3 regions of the Ureibacillus sp. MALMAid1270 genome follow, and region 1 is predicted to be linked to each of the others. Evidence: riboswitches for the same ligand, from Rfam matches in the RefSeq annotation. Region 1 holds a riboswitch; each other region holds the start of a gene.
The links. A riboswitch is a leader RNA that binds a small molecule or an ion and turns the genes downstream of it on or off. The one in region 1 is predicted to bind thiamine pyrophosphate.
Positions count from the first base shown of each region.

Region 2: it holds a riboswitch for thiamine pyrophosphate, as region 1 does, so the genes downstream of both, ACOQFO_RS06540 (ABC transporter substrate-binding protein) here and thiM (hydroxyethylthiazole kinase) in region 1, are expected to answer to the same signal.
Region 3: it holds a riboswitch for thiamine pyrophosphate, as region 1 does, so the genes downstream of both, thiT (energy-coupled thiamine transporter ThiT) here and thiM (hydroxyethylthiazole kinase) in region 1, are expected to answer to the same signal.

Region 1 covers NZ_JBMIRP010000030.1:83,822-86,093, forward strand. Annotated here, with positions in the region: gene pdxS (pyridoxal 5'-phosphate synthase lyase subunit PdxS) at 1-113, shown strand, start outside; gene pdxT (pyridoxal 5'-phosphate synthase glutaminase subunit PdxT) at 115-720, shown strand; TPP riboswitch at 795-892, shown strand; TPP riboswitch at 951-1,049, shown strand; gene thiM (hydroxyethylthiazole kinase) at 1,203-1,946, shown strand; gene thiD (bifunctional hydroxymethylpyrimidine kinase/phosphomethylpyrimidine kinase) at 1,943-2,272, shown strand, end outside.
Region 2 covers NZ_JBMIRP010000051.1:46,762-49,033, forward strand. Annotated here, with positions in the region: gene ACOQFO_RS06535 (copper resistance CopC family protein) at 288-776, opposite strand; TPP riboswitch at 956-1,065, shown strand; gene ACOQFO_RS06540 (ABC transporter substrate-binding protein) at 1,175-2,176, shown strand; gene ACOQFO_RS06545 (thiamine-binding protein) at 2,190-2,272, shown strand, end outside.
Region 3 covers NZ_JBMIRP010000090.1:46,115-48,386, forward strand. Annotated here, with positions in the region: gene ACOQFO_RS11945 (hypothetical protein) at 1-267, opposite strand, end outside; gene thiT (energy-coupled thiamine transporter ThiT) at 622-1,182, opposite strand; TPP riboswitch at 1,303-1,410, opposite strand; gene ACOQFO_RS11955 (NAD-dependent epimerase/dehydratase family protein) at 1,516-2,272, opposite strand, start outside.

The DNA of each region.
Region 1 (2,272 bases):
ACAAAGACTATAAACTTATTGCAGAAATTTCGAAGGAACTTGGAACTCCGATGAAGGGTATTGACATTGCTACTCTAGATGCAAATGAACGTATGCAGGAGCGTGGCTGGTAGTATGACAAAAATAGGGGTTCTTGCATTGCAAGGTGCAATAAGAGAACATATACACCAAATTGAATCTCTTGGTTGTAAAGCTGTTGCTGTAAAGACAGTTGAAGATTTGAATGGTCTTGACGGTCTTATTTTGCCTGGCGGTGAAAGTACAACAATGCGTAAACTATTAGATCGCTATGACTTATTAGAGCCAATACAGGCATTGGCACAGCAAGGAATTCCGATGTTTGGGACATGCGCTGGACTTATATTGTTGGCAAAAAAGATTACGGGTTACGAAACTCCTCATCTCGGCTTAATGGATGTAGAGGTAGAAAGAAATTCTTTTGGTAGACAAGTAGATAGTTTTGAAGTGGAGTTATCCATTCCTTCAATTGGTGACGATATTCCAGCAGTTTTTATTCGGGCACCTCATATTGTGTCCATCGGTGATCATGTAGAAATACTAGCTACATATGAAGATCGTATTGTTCTTGCAAAAGATGGTCAATTTTTAGGTTGCTCTTTTCATCCCGAGTTAACTGAAGATGTAAGAGTGCTTCAGTATTTTATTGACATGGTAAATGAATTTACAAAGACCTCAAAAGCAAAAACGAATAGCATTTAGTACATATAGTTAAATTTGAGTTTACTATGAAACTTGTTAAAATCTTCCCACTTTGATAGAATCAAGCTAATTAAATGCATTTGCAGGGGGACACATTTGTGTTGAGAAGGTAAAACCTGACCCTTTGAACCTGACCGTTAATACGGACGTAGGGAGCAAAGTACGATATTTATTTTTCTGTACTTACTATGGCTCCGCGTAACTTACGTGGAGCTTTTCTTATGCAAATACTTTAATTGCGGGGGGACACATTCGTGTTGAGAAGGTTAAAACCTGACCCTTTGAACCTGACAGTTAACACTGACGTAGGGAGCAATTATAGGTGTAGTATACACTTTTTTGGCGTCTCTATATTTTTTAGAGACGCTTTTTTGCACTTACGTCCATCAAGTAGGGAGGAAGACGTATGGAATTTTGTGAAAAAGTGAGAAAACAGACGGATCGTTACGAAAAGTCAAGTTGGATACAGGAGGTGTATATCATTGAGCTTACGAAAAATTAATGAAAAAAAGCCACTCGTACATTGCATTACAAACTATGTCGTTTCGAATATGATGGCAAATGGCTTACTCGCAATAGGTGCTTCCCCTGTAATGGCTGATGCCATTGAGGAAGTTAAAGAAATGGCAAGTATTGCTGATTCATTGTTACTCAATATTGGCACACTCAATGAACGAACAATCGCTTCCATGCTAGCAGCTGGCCAAAGTGCAAATGAGCATCATGTGCCGATTGTTTTAGATCCAGTTGGTGCAGGGGCGACTGAATTTCGTACTCGTACAACGCTTGCGTTATTAGAACAGTTAAAAGTGAGCTTAATTCGCTGTAATATAGGAGAACTTGCAGCCATTGCCGGCGTCAATTGGCAGTCAAAAGGTGTGGATAGTGGCTCAGGTGAACTCGATGTTGTACAAACTGCCAAAACAATTGCAGGTAAATATAATTGCTTGGTCATTGTCACAGGAGAAACAGATGTTTTAACAGACGGTGGTTCAGTAGAACTGATCGCGGGCGGTCATGAAAAGATCACGAAAGTGACAGGTAGTGGCTGTTTATTGAGTGCGATATGTGCAGCCATGCTTGCAAGTAGTAATGAGCTGTTCGCAGATTTAGCAAATTTACTACGTGAATATAAACAAGTAAGTGAATTGGCGTATGGTCCGATTGGAACATTGCATGAAAATTTACTCAATCATTTAGAAAGATTCGCGGAGGGAACAAAATGATTGCATGTACAATAGCAGGTTCTGACAGTGGTGGTGGAGCTGGTATTCAAGCAGATTTGAAAACATTCCAGGAATTAGGGGTATTTGGCACATCGGTCATTACGGCTTTAACTGCACAAAATACAACAGGTGTACATGGAATTTTTCCAATAACTGCATCGTTTGTACAAGCACAACTAAAGGCTGTACTCGAAGATTTTGATGTAAAAGCAATTAAAACTGGTATGTTATTTGATGCATCAATTATTGAAGGCGTAGTGGCATTGCTAAAAGAGCAGCAAATTCCGTTAATAGTGGACCCTGTCATGATTGCAAAAGGCGGCGCT
Region 2 (2,272 bases), on a different contig from region 1:
TTAATAAACTTTCGATTAGTGTGGTGTAACGAATGGGGATTCTATATCAACGGTACAAGTTGCCATTTTGGATTATTCTATCTCTTTTATTTGCTAGTGGGACGATTTCAAATTTTTTCACAGGGTCTATGTTTGAAGTTATATTAAATGGAATTTTATCTTTCATTTGTTTAATTATTGCTATTACTCTAATTTTCCAAACAATCAATAACCGTAATAAGAATAAGAAAAAGCAAGGATGAAATATATCCATGCTTTTTCATTTTCGCGTCTTCTATCCCTATTGGTTAATATCTACGTCTTCTTTTATTTGGTTTTGTAAATAACGATAATATGATAATAATGACTACCACACCAACGATTAACATAACCCAGTTAAATGGGGATCCTTCCCCACTTTCCGCTTGTGTGTCCCCTTCTGCAGATTCCTCGCTACTAACCATAAATAAATAACTACCACTCATTGGATGTCCATCTTCTCCAATAATATTATAAGTAACTGTGTATGTACCATCTTCTAATGGAGATGTGAATTTTGCTTTTAATTTATCATTATCTACAGAGTTTGAGACAGGGATTTCCTTACCCTCCTCGTTTGTTAATGTGACTAAACTATTTTCGTTAATAGCTGTTTCAAATTGCAAAGTAATTTCACTTAAAGAACTATCAATAATTTGTCCATCAGTTGGATTTGATGCTTTTAAATAGGTATGTGCAAATGTTGCCTGTGCAAATGTAAATAAAAGAATCAACGTACCAAAAATGATTTTTTTCATATCATACTCCTTCAATATTGATTGGTAGTATTATATTGTTGTAGTCCCAAAATTAGACTTATTTAATCGAATGATGTCGGTTACATTTTATTGTCATATAGTTCAAAAAAAGAATTAATGTTAGGCTATTGTAAATCAGCACCAATTATTGCTAAAATGAATAGTGCAAGTTCATATCGAGAAGAATGTAGGGGAGCTGGTGTTGCCAGCTGAGATTGTGTCCTTTAGACACTAACCCTTTGAACCTGATTTGGTTAATACCAGCGTAGGGAACATTGACTTCAAATTTTTTTATCATTTGAATGAATATGTTTTTATGACGTCTGGGAATATTCCTAGGCGTTTTTTATTTCTTCGAAGAATATGGATTGACAATTCATATGGATGGAGGATTTAACATGAAAAAATTATTATCGTTGTTGATGCTGACTGTTTTCGCACTTGTAGGCTGCCAATCAAAGTCAAATGATTCAGACACTTCAGCAAATGATACAAACAAAGAATTGAAAAAAGTATCAGTAGTCTTAGATTGGACTCCGAATACAAACCACACAGGATTATATGTAGCAAAAGAAAAAGGATTTTTTGAAGAACAAGGGTTAGATGTTGAAATTATCATGCCTGGAGATGCAGGTGCTGACCAACTTGTTGCATCTGGCAACGCAGACTTTGGTGTTAGTTATCAAGAAGGAATTACCTTAGCACGTACTCAAGGTGTACCGATTGTATCGCTCGCTGCTATCATTCAACACAATACATCTGGGTTCGCCTCACCTGCAGATTTAAATATTACTTCTCCTAAAGATTTTGAGGGGAAAACATATGGTGGCTGGGGCTCCCCTATTGAGCAAGCCGTATTGCAAACTCTTATGACAGTAGATCAAGCAGATATCAATAAATTAGATATTGTTAACGCAGGTAATGCAGACTTCTTCACTATGAAAAATCAAGGAATAGATTTTGCGTGGATTTATTATGCTTGGACAGGTATTGAAGCTGAATTACGCGGCGAAAAGATTAATATGATTTACTTAACGGATTATACTGAAAAACTAGATTACTACACACCGGTTCTTGCAACAAATGAAGATATGATTTCTAACAATCCGGATACTGTAAAAGCATTTGTAACTGCTGCAGCACAAGGATACCAATTCGCAATAGAAAACCCTGAAGAAGCTGCAAACATCTTATCAGTAGCAGTACCAGAACTAGATTCAGAACTAGTTTTAGAAAGTCAAAAATGGCTAAGCTCTAAATACCAGGACGACGCTCCACGTTGGGGTGAACAAAAACTAGAAGTATGGAAAAACTACGCTGATTGGATGACAGAACACGGTGTATTAGAAGACGAATTTGATCCAGAAAAAGCATTTACAAACGAGTTCTTACCGGAATAAGGAGATGGTATTTATGGCAAACGCATTATTAAGTATACAAATCATTCCGAAAACAAATAATGGCGAAAGTGTAATTCCATACGTTGATGAGGCAAT
Region 3 (2,272 bases), on a different contig from region 1:
TGTTGGGCCTAAACTTAAAAGCTTTTCACAAATTTCCTTGGCTTTTTCATAGGCCTTAGATTCATATAATGAATAAGCGAACACGCTTAATGTTAGCTCATCACCTTCTGTATATTGTAACGCTTCTGAAAAGTGTTTGTTTGCAAGGTCAAACTGATAATTCTCCACATATTGATGCGCTTCTGAGATCAATCTTTCAACCGTTCCAGGGAAAACGACCACATTTTTATACATTTGTATTTTTTTCTTCATATTTTTCTTTTTCAATGCGTGTCACCCCGTGCTGTAAATTTAAGAAAATATAACCATTAACAATGTCATTTTACCTTTATTGACATTTCCCTACAACAAGATTTTATTAATCACTATTTTTAGATATCATTTAATGTTATTAATCAATGTTACCAGTGATGTAAAAATTTAATCTTTTAATATGTTTTTTTGGTGTTGTTAGTGTTGGATACAATCGTGATTTGTCGTTTGAATTTATTTTCCTAAAAAAACATCTTACATTTTCCCACTGCTAAACTGTACTAAAACTTTTTCTATAAAATAAACAGGATAACCTTTTCCAATATTAAAAAGAGCAATCTCTTGGAAGATTGCTCTTTTAGTTATTATTTAAGAAGCCGATTTTAATAATCTTGGTGCATTAGTAAAAATGAAAACACCCACAATAGCTGTTAAAATAATAGCTGGAATCATGTATGAACCATTATAGCTTAATGTGTAGATCCATACATTTTGATCTCCTGCGTATTCCCAAAAGAATACAGCGCCTGCAAGTGAATGTGCAGCGAAACGTAAAAGGCCGCCTAAAACAATCCCTAAGACAATATAAATACTAAGCTTTTTCTTATTTAAGGTTTGTGCAGCAATTAGGATTTGTTGTCTGAAAAGTCCTGCTAACCCAACGACTGTGAATGCTATTACATAGTCAAGTAATGCTTGTGCCCAATGCATGACATAAGCACCTAATGCGATTTGTAATACTCCTATCAATAACCCTGTTGTAAGTCCCGCTACTAAACCCCAACGAACTGCCATAATTAAAATTGGCAACATGACAAAACTAATAGATCCACCTTGAGCCCAAAGTGAAAAAGAAATTTTGTCTAAAACTAGACCGACTGCTACAAAAATAGCAATCTCCACAAGCATAAGTAATCTTAATTTGTTCATAACAACTCTCCTCTCTTTTATTCCGATGTAGAACTAGTGAGAAGGGAATAGAAATCGATTTTTTTCATCTCCATTTAAGCAAAAAAATGGCATCAGGACAGAGCCTGACACCATTTTGGAGTCGGTTTCTATCCACATCCCTACGCAAGTACTAACTTACAGGTTCGAAGGGTTAGTGCAATACGTGCACAATCTCAGCTGACTTATTCAGCTCCCCCTGTGGGTTATACATCAATAATTGTTTGAACACTTTAATTCTAGCAGAATATTTCATATTTTCAACTATTCTACAAATTTCCCCAATGCTTTATGCGATAAATAAGTTGATTTCGTTTAAGCATACACTTCACTTGCTAGTTTCTTAATCAAATTAGGTAACCAATCGTCTAGTTGAAGGAATTGAAAACCTGCTTCGATACCTTTTTGTGGATTCATGAACCAATCTTTTGGCACACCAAATGGCGAACGACTTTCATCATCGCCTATAAGTGTAATTTTTGCTTTTTTACCTGTAGCCTCTTCTATTAGATTAATTAGTTCATTCATAGAATAAGCTCCTGTTGATGTTGCATTGTATGGACCCTTGATATTTGAGATACCAGCAAATTTCAAGAATCCTGCCGCATCGTCTGATAGTATATAAGACATCCGCGCATCCATATTAACGAAGCCAATTGCCTTTTCATTGGCAACTCGCTCTACATGGAAATGTAATCTTTTTGTGTAATCGTCTTCACCTAGTACGATTGGGAATCTAACAGCCACAACAGGGAACTTCGCCTTTTGGAAGAACACTGCTTCTGCTTGACGCTTCCCTTCACCATAAGAGAAATCCTCAACATTACCATATTGAATTTCATATTCAAATGGATTAAATTCCTCTTCAGAAAGATTTGCACCTAATTCTCGATCTAATGTTGAAAGAGTTGAAGTAAAGACATATTTTTTAATCTTCCCTTCAAAAATATCACAAGCTACCTGGGCTTCATTCGAAGAAAAGCAAATATTATCGTAAACTATATCCCAATTTTCTTCCCTTACTGCTTGTTTCAATGAATCTGCATTTTTGCGATCTAATTTTACTTGTTTC